Regions from separate parts of the Providencia sp. 2.29 genome, predicted to be linked through region 1. Evidence: predicted binding sites of a transcription regulator. Region 1 holds the regulator's gene; the other holds the start of a gene.
The links. The regulator LexA, encoded in region 1, represses DNA repair genes until DNA is damaged. The targets are predictions, from matches to a motif close to TNCTGTATGTACATACAGNA.
Positions count from the first base shown of each region.

Region 1 (4,193 bases):
AGTTCTTTACTTTTCGTGTCATCCGCTTTGAGTGTAATGATTACCCTTTGGTTTTATTTAGAATTTCACCAAATGGCTATTTTTTAATTAAACTTATGGCATTACTTTACTTAGATACAAAGATGTATCTCCACTCAAGAGAGTAATTTTTCAATAGCAATGCTCTATCTCTAATCGTTACCTTTAAAAAACCATGATAATCCTAAACATATCAACGCTGTTCTCCTATATAGATAGGGGAAACATGCCTCATATGCAGTCGCTTAGTAGTGAACGATGATATTCCTTTATCTAAGGGTGAAGTGAGAGAATATAAAGATATTCATCTATAAAGAAGATGATAGAAGTATTTCAAAGACTTCTCGCGGTATGAGTTTATAACTAGAAAAATAAAGTGATATGAAACTCAAGATTTATTTTTGATTATGTGGGTCACGGGCAGTGAAACAATATTCGCTAAATAAATACATTAGAATATATAACTAAGTAAATACTACTCTATTTATGCCTCTACTAATTTTTTATTACAAATTAATTATCCACTAATGAAGTTTATTGATATTGCAGACGACCTTTTAACTATTCATAAAAAGACACTCCCCATAATAGCCTAGTGATTGTTGCTTCTATTGACGAAAAAATACTTACAAAGTACCTTAAGTCACAAATTATCGCTTTATTTTAATTAAATAAGACATCTTAAATAGAATATTTAACCGCTATTGAGATACAAAAAACAAAATGCATAATTTTAAATTTTACACCTTAATTTTATAAGGTTAATGACCGTAGACGGTTATAGCATCCCAAAATCGGCAGTTTTGTGCCGTTTACCGATAAACATCGGTCTAACAGAAAAGCCTAGCCTAAAGCCTCACAATTACTGACGGTTAAGAAAAACGCCCAAACTGTGTTATGACAATTAACCTCAAGCGATACATTTAAAATGTAATATGACTCTATTTTTGTCCGATATTGCGGATTAAAATTTTCATTCTTGTTTTTGATAAATAACTATTTTTCTCTATGTTAGCCCTTTTGCTCTCTTCTTATTTCCATCTCTATCTGCAATGAAGTTATGGTAAACTTGTTTACAACAGCAATTTTCAGTTTTGATGTAAGGTCAATTACCATGAAAAAAATGAGTGAAGATAAACTGCTAGTGATGGCCGAAAAAATTTGCCAATCAAGAGGCGTTCGGCTCACACCGCAAAGAGAAACTGTTTTACGCCTGATTGCACAGCAACATGGCGCAATCAGTGCTTATGACTTATTAGATTTATTAAGAGAGGTAGAGCCTCAAGCAAAACCACCAACGATTTATAGAGGCTTAGAGTTCTTAATAGAGCAAGGGTTTATTCATAAAATAGAATCAACAAATAGTTATGTTATCTGTCACCATTTCGATAACCCGAGTCATATCTCAGTAATGTTGATTTGTGATCATTGCGGAAGTGTCACAGAGAGTGATTGCACAACAATTGAAACAGCAATTATGTCTCTTGCAAACAGCCACCAATTTCACCTGAGACACACTGTGGTAGAAAATCATGGATTATGTCATGAATGTTACGAACTCAGCACTTGCCAGGATCATGAACATTGTGAACACAACCATGAGCAACCGGTTATCACAAAGAAGAAATAAGAAGTGGCGTAGAATTACTGCTGATAGTAGGTACTTGCTGAGGGAGCACTTAAATAGAGTGGCAGACTTTTTATCTAATTTAATAACCTAGTGACAAACCTAGGTTGATATTAGAAAACAGTAAAATCTGCCAGCAATATTTTGAAGGGTGGTTATAAGACCAATATTAACACCAATCACCATTGCGAATCACACCTACCGCTAATCCTTCAATAGTGAAATTTTGTTGACGTAAATCGACAATAATAGGTGCAAACTCTGGGTTTTCGGCGATTAACTCAACGCGGTTACCTTGTTGCTTAAAGCGTTTTACCGTAACCTCATCTTCAATACGCGCCACAACCACTTGCCCATTACGGACATCTTGTGTTTTATGAACAGCTAACAGGTCACCATCCATAATCCCGATATCTTTCATCGACATCCCATTAACACGCAATAAAAAGTCAGCATGTGGTTTGAATAGCTCAGGATCAACCTGATAATGACTTTCAATATGCTCTTGCGCTAATAAAGGTTCGCCGGCAGCGACACGCCCAATTAAAGGTAGCCCCTGAATTTCAGGATCATTTTCTTCTTCAAGCAGTAAACGGATACCACGAGAAGCCCCTGAAACAATCTCTATCACCCCTTTACGAGCTAAGGCCTTAAGATGCTCTTCTGCCGCATTAGGCGAACGAAAACCAAGGCTTGCTGCTATTTCAGCACGTGTAGGTGGCATACCCGTCTGAGAAATGTGATCGCGCACCAGATCATAAACTTGCTGTTGTCTAGCGGTCAGTGCTTTCATTTCGTTCCCCTGTTTGTTTATACAGTCAGACTGTGAGTATATACAGGTAAATGAAGATTTGAAACACTTAAATCACTCGAATGCCATATTTGCCAGTAATCTCACCGATAATCGCTCTGTTTTCGATAATTTCTGACTAGCCAACGAAATAATGCTGCCACAATATCGTCGCCCAAATAACTAAAGCTAACCCAATCGTGATAAACACAGCCGCCGAGCCAATATCTTTCGCTCGTCCAGACAACTCATGATATTCACTTCCTACACGATCCACGACCGCCTCTATTGCACTGTTAATTAATTCTACGATAGCGACCAGTACAACAGAGCTAATCAATAATAATCGGTCGATATAGCTAACATCCAGCCACAACGCGATAATGACAGCAAGTATTGCCGCAACGGATTCTTGCCGAAATGCAGCCTCATTGACCCAAGCTGCTTTCAACCCTTTAAGGGAGTAACCCGCAGCCTTAATTACACGCGTAAATCCCTTAGTTTGGTTTGCCATATTTATTCCTCAAAATTACAAAACAATAATCATTTTTTGCGGTCAAAGTTAATTGTCAGTAACAGATTTGCCAGTTGATTTCTGGTATGCTTGCGAAGCATTGTTAACAAGAGGCTATAATCATTTATGTCACTATGGCGTAAAATATATTACAACACGTTGAATTTACCACTTAAATTACTGGTAAAGAGCAAACTCGTTCCAACGGACCCTATTTCAGAACTTGAATTGGACACCAGTCGGCCCACATTATATGTGCTGCCATATCATTCTAAATCTGACCTTTTAACATTACGTCACCAATGCTTATCTATCGGCCTACCTGATCCTTTGGTCGATAATGACATTAATGGCACTAAATTACCGGCTTACGTCTTTATTGATGATGGCCCTAGAGTATTTCGTTATTATTCTCCTAATCCACGTAAAGAATCGGTGAAGGTATTCCATGCCTACTTAGATTTGCATCGTAGTAATCCGAATCTTGATATCCAAATGCTACCGGCTTCTGTCATGTTCGGTCGCTCTCCTGGGCGTGAAGGGCATACACCGGCGCCGCCATTGCGTTTACTTAACGGTATTCAAAAGTTCTTTGCCATAATCTGGCTTGGGCGAGATAGCTTTGTTCGCTTTTCCCCTCCAGTGTCGATGGGCTTGATGGCGCAAGAACATGGCACAGATACTATTATTGCGAATAAACTTGCACGGGTCGCGCGTATTCACTATTCACGCCAACGCCTTGCTGCTGTTGGCCCTAAATTGCCTGTTCGCCAAGAGCTATTCAATAAGCTGCTAACCTCAAAAGCCATTGAAAAGGCGGTTGAAGACGAAGCCCGTAGCAAAAAAATTCCACTGAAGAAAGCTCAGCAAAATGCCGTCAATATGATGGAAGAAATTGCCGCTAACTTCTCTTATGAAGCGATACGTCTTACTGACCGAGTGTTAAGTTGGACTTGGAACCGCTTATATCAAGGGATCAACGTTCAGCATGCCGAGCGGGTTCGCCAATTGGCGCAAGATGGTCATGAAATCGTTTATGTGCCTTCTCATCGCAGCCACATGGATTACTTGCTGCTGTCATACGTTTTATATCATCAAGGCTTAGTTCCTCCTCATATCGCGGCAGGTATCAACTTGAATTTCTGGCCAGCGGGGCCTATTTTCCGTCACCTCGGCGCTTTCTTTATTCGTCGAACCTTTAAAGGTAATAAACTCTATTCAACCGTATTCCGTGAGTACCTCAG
Region 1 is NZ_CP065420.1:465,691-469,883, reverse strand. It holds gene zur (zinc uptake transcriptional repressor Zur) at 1,133-1,648, shown strand; gene lexA (transcriptional repressor LexA) at 1,815-2,438, opposite strand; gene I3B46_RS01995 (diacylglycerol kinase) at 2,575-2,949, opposite strand; gene plsB (glycerol-3-phosphate 1-O-acyltransferase PlsB) at 3,076-4,193, shown strand, end outside.

Region 2 (4,193 bases), 100 kb from region 1:
GTTGTAGGGCTTCGGCACGGTTCATTATTACTCCTTAATTTATTCGGTAAGTTCACCGTTGATAAGTTTGGGTAGCAACAAGTCGTGAAATTGCATAATGTTCGCTATATTCAAACAGCCTGATAATTTAGAGCATCGATTTTCAACCTGAATATCACGTGTATTCATTCAAGCTAATAGGAAACAAAAAATATCAACTGCATTAATATTATTTATATTTAAAGGCAATAGCACGACTTCCATTATTATTTTCTCGCTTCATGAACTGCATAATAAAGCCACATTTTACCTTTTCCAGCCGGAGGTAAAAAACTGCGAACGTTCTCAAATTTCTGTTCAATTTATTGATATTAAAATGCTTCTGAAACAATAAATTCATTTGGTAAAAGCACAAACACTCTTTCCGTATTGTTAGCCATTACATATAGCTTCTTTTAGGGAATTATCTTTCAGTCTAATGGAATGATTCTGATTGGTGAAAAGAGAGGGAACGACCACTATTTACCTAAATAAAAATAATATTTCTAGTATTTATTCAACACCCAACATTTGTCTAAAACAAAAAACCTTCTAAATGTTCTCACACTTAGAAGGCTGAAGTTTGTTTTCTGCACTTTGTAAATCAGACGGCTAAAAAAACCTCAGATCTACTTTAATTCGAATTTTTATTCCAATCAGAACGGAATATCGTCATCGAAGTCCATTGGTGGTTCGCTGCTTTGTGGCGCAGGTGCTGGTGAACGCGCTGGGGCGCCGCCACCACTGAATTGCTGAGCCGCTGGTTGCTGAGGCTGACCCCAACCGCTTTGACCACCTTGGCTTTGGCCTGATGATTCGCCACCACGACCGCCTAACATTTGCATTGAGCCACCGATGTTAACCACAACTTCAGTGGTGTAACGGTCTTGACCACTTTGGTCTTGCCATTTGCGAGTCTGCAAAGAACCTTCAATATAGACTTGAGAACCTTTTTTCAGATATTCACCAGCAACTTCAGCTAATTTGCCGAAAATCACGACACGATGCCATTCTGTTTTCTCACGCATTTCACCAGTTTGCTTATCGCGCCAGCTTTCAGAAGTTGCCAGAGTCAGGTTTGCAACAGCACCACCGTTAGGCATGTAACGGATTTCAGGATCTTGCCCTAAGTTACCGATAAGAATTACTTTATTTACGCCTCTGCTGGCCATTTAAACACTCCTGATCCATTAAATTTAATCTCTGTATTAGTCGTGAAGTTTAGCACGACCAACCCATAATGCATACGAATTGCATACTAAAATAGATGTAGCTTGCTCAAGTTGCGAGCAGCTTTGAAAATTTAAATTGTATCGTTCTTGAAGGTTCACAAACTGACAACCTGAATAATTTACTGTGCAGCTACGCGATACATTAATAATTCGACAATGCAAACACCAGCCTTGTTCAGTGCGAATGAATATAATCAACAACGCGACAACTCAAGATCACATGATTATAATCTGTTTTTTAATAAAACACTGTATATTCATTCAGTCTGAATTGTGCGATAATGATTCACTTATGATTGTTCACTATCAAATCATCCGGGAAGTGGTAAATGGATAATATCGAAGTACGCGGTGCCCGCACTCATAATCTGAAAAACATCAATCTCATCATCCCCCGAGACAAACTGATAGTTATTACGGGGTTGTCAGGTTCAGGGAAATCATCATTAGCTTTTGACACACTCTATGCAGAAGGTCAACGGCGCTATGTAGAGTCCTTATCCGCCTATGCAAGGCAATTTCTCTCATTGATGGAGAAACCCGATGTTGATCATATAGAAGGGTTATCACCCGCTATTTCGATTGAACAAAAATCCACCTCTCATAACCCAAGGTCAACGGTGGGCACAATCACCGAAATCCATGACTACTTACGTTTATTATTTGCCCGTGTAGGTGAACCACGCTGCCCAGATCACGATATTCCGCTAGCGGCTCAAACCGTGAGTCAAATGGTCGATAACGTGCTAGCACAGCCTGTTGATCGTCGCATGATGTTATTAGCCCCTGTCGTGAAAGACCGCAAAGGTGAACATGTCAAATTGTTAGATAACTTGGCCTCTCAGGGCTATATTCGTGCACGTATCGACGGTGAAGTGTGTGATCTGTCCGATCCTCCAACGTTGGAGTTACAAAAGAAGCATACCATTGAAGTTGTGGTTGACCGCTTTAAGATCCGTGATGATATCGCACAGCGCCTCGCTGAATCTTTCGAAACCGCTCTTGAGCTATCCGGCGGTACCGCGATTGTTGCCGATATGGATGATCCCGACGCAGAAGAGTTAGTGTTTTCAGCCAATTTTGCCTGCTCGGTATGCGGCTATAGCATGGTGGAATTAGAGCCTCGCTTATTCTCCTTTAATAACCCCGCCGGGGCATGTCCGAGCTGTGATGGCCTTGGTGTTCAACAATTTTTTGATCCTGAAAGGGTGATCCAAAATACCGAGATATCACTCGCAGGTGGGGCTATTCGTGGCTGGGATCGCCGGAACTTCTACTACTTCCAAATGCTGCAATCCCTTGCTGAGCATTATAAATTTGATGTTGAAGCCCCTTATGATTCTCTGAGTCCTTCCATTCAGAAAATTATTCTGTACGGCTCAGGTAAAGAGACGATTGAGTTCAAATATCGTAATGATCGCGGCGATATTACGGTTCGTCACCACCCTTTTGAAGGGGTGCTCAATAACATGGAACGCCGCTATAAAGAAACGGAATCAACGGCGGTACGGGAAGAACTCGCCAAATACATTAGCAATCGCCCTTGTGTGACATGTCACGGAACACGTTTACGTAAAGAGGCGCGTTTTGTTTTTGTCGAAAATACCACGTTGCCTGAAATTGCTGACTACAGTATTGGTCATGCGATGGCGTTTTTCCAAAATCTTAAACTCAGCGGGCAACGGGCAAAAATTGCAGAAAAAGTCCTTAAAGAAATTAGTGACCGATTAAAATTTTTGGTGAATGTTGGTCTTAATTACTTAACGCTTTCTCGTTCGGCAGATACTTTATCGGGCGGTGAGGCGCAACGTATCCGTCTCGCTAGCCAAATTGGTGCAGGCCTTGTCGGGGTCATGTATGTTCTGGATGAACCGTCGATCGGTCTCCATCAACGCGATAATGATCGCTTGTTGGAAACCCTCATTCATCTACGCAATCTAGGTAATACCGTTATTGTGGTAGAGCACGATGAAGATGCTATTCGCGCCGCAGATCATATCATTGATATTGGTCCGGGGGCTGGCGTCCATGGTGGTCAAATCGTTGCACAAGGTACCTTAGAAGATATTGTCGCCAATACAGACTCTTTAACAGGCAAGTTCCTAAGTGGCGAGCGGCGCATTGATATCCCTAAAAAACGGGTTCCCGTCAATAAAGACAAGATGCTCAAACTGTTTGGCGCTAAAGGGAATAACCTGAAAAATGTGACCTTAAAGCTTCCTGTTGGCCTATTTACCTGTATCACTGGGGTATCGGGTTCAGGGAAATCCACATTGATCAACGATACCTTATTCCCTATCGCACAACGTCAATTGAATGGTGCCACCACAATTACACCAGCACCTTATCTTGATGTTGAAGGGCTTGAACACTTTGACAAAGTCATCGATATCGACCAAAGCCCTATCGGGCGAACGCCTCGCTCAAATCCAGCGACTTATACAGGGGTGTTTACACCGATTCGTGAGTTATTTGCTGGTGTACCGGAATCTCGTACTCGTGGCTACAATCCAGGTCGTTTTAGCTTTAACGTTAAAGGGGGGCGCTGTGAAGCCTGCCAAGGTGATGGTGTTATCAAAGTTGAAATGCACTTCTTACCTGACGTTTATGTGCCCTGTGATCAATGTAAAGGTAAGCGCTATAACCGCGAAACATTAGAGATAAAATATAAAGGCAAAAGTATCCACGAAGTGCTTGATATGACTATCGAAGAGGCTCGTGATTTCTTTGATGCTGTGCCAGCACTGGCTCGTAAGCTGCAAACCTTGATGGATGTGGGGTTATCCTATATCCGCTTAGGCCAATCAGCGACGACCTTATCCGGTGGTGAAGCACAACGTGTGAAACTGGCTCGTGAGCTATCGAAACGCGGTACTGGGCAAACCATCTATATCCTTGATGAGCCAACCACTGGGCTGCATTTTGCCGATATTCAGCAGCTCT
Region 2 is NZ_CP065420.1:569,716-573,908, reverse strand. It holds gene I3B46_RS02460 (RecQ family ATP-dependent DNA helicase) at 1-25, opposite strand, end outside; gene I3B46_RS02455 (single-stranded DNA-binding protein) at 675-1,190, opposite strand; gene uvrA (excinuclease ABC subunit UvrA) at 1,580-4,193, shown strand, end outside.
Region 2: uvrA (excinuclease ABC subunit UvrA) is a predicted target of LexA. The motif match lies at 1,498-1,517, and genes of this name have one in related genera.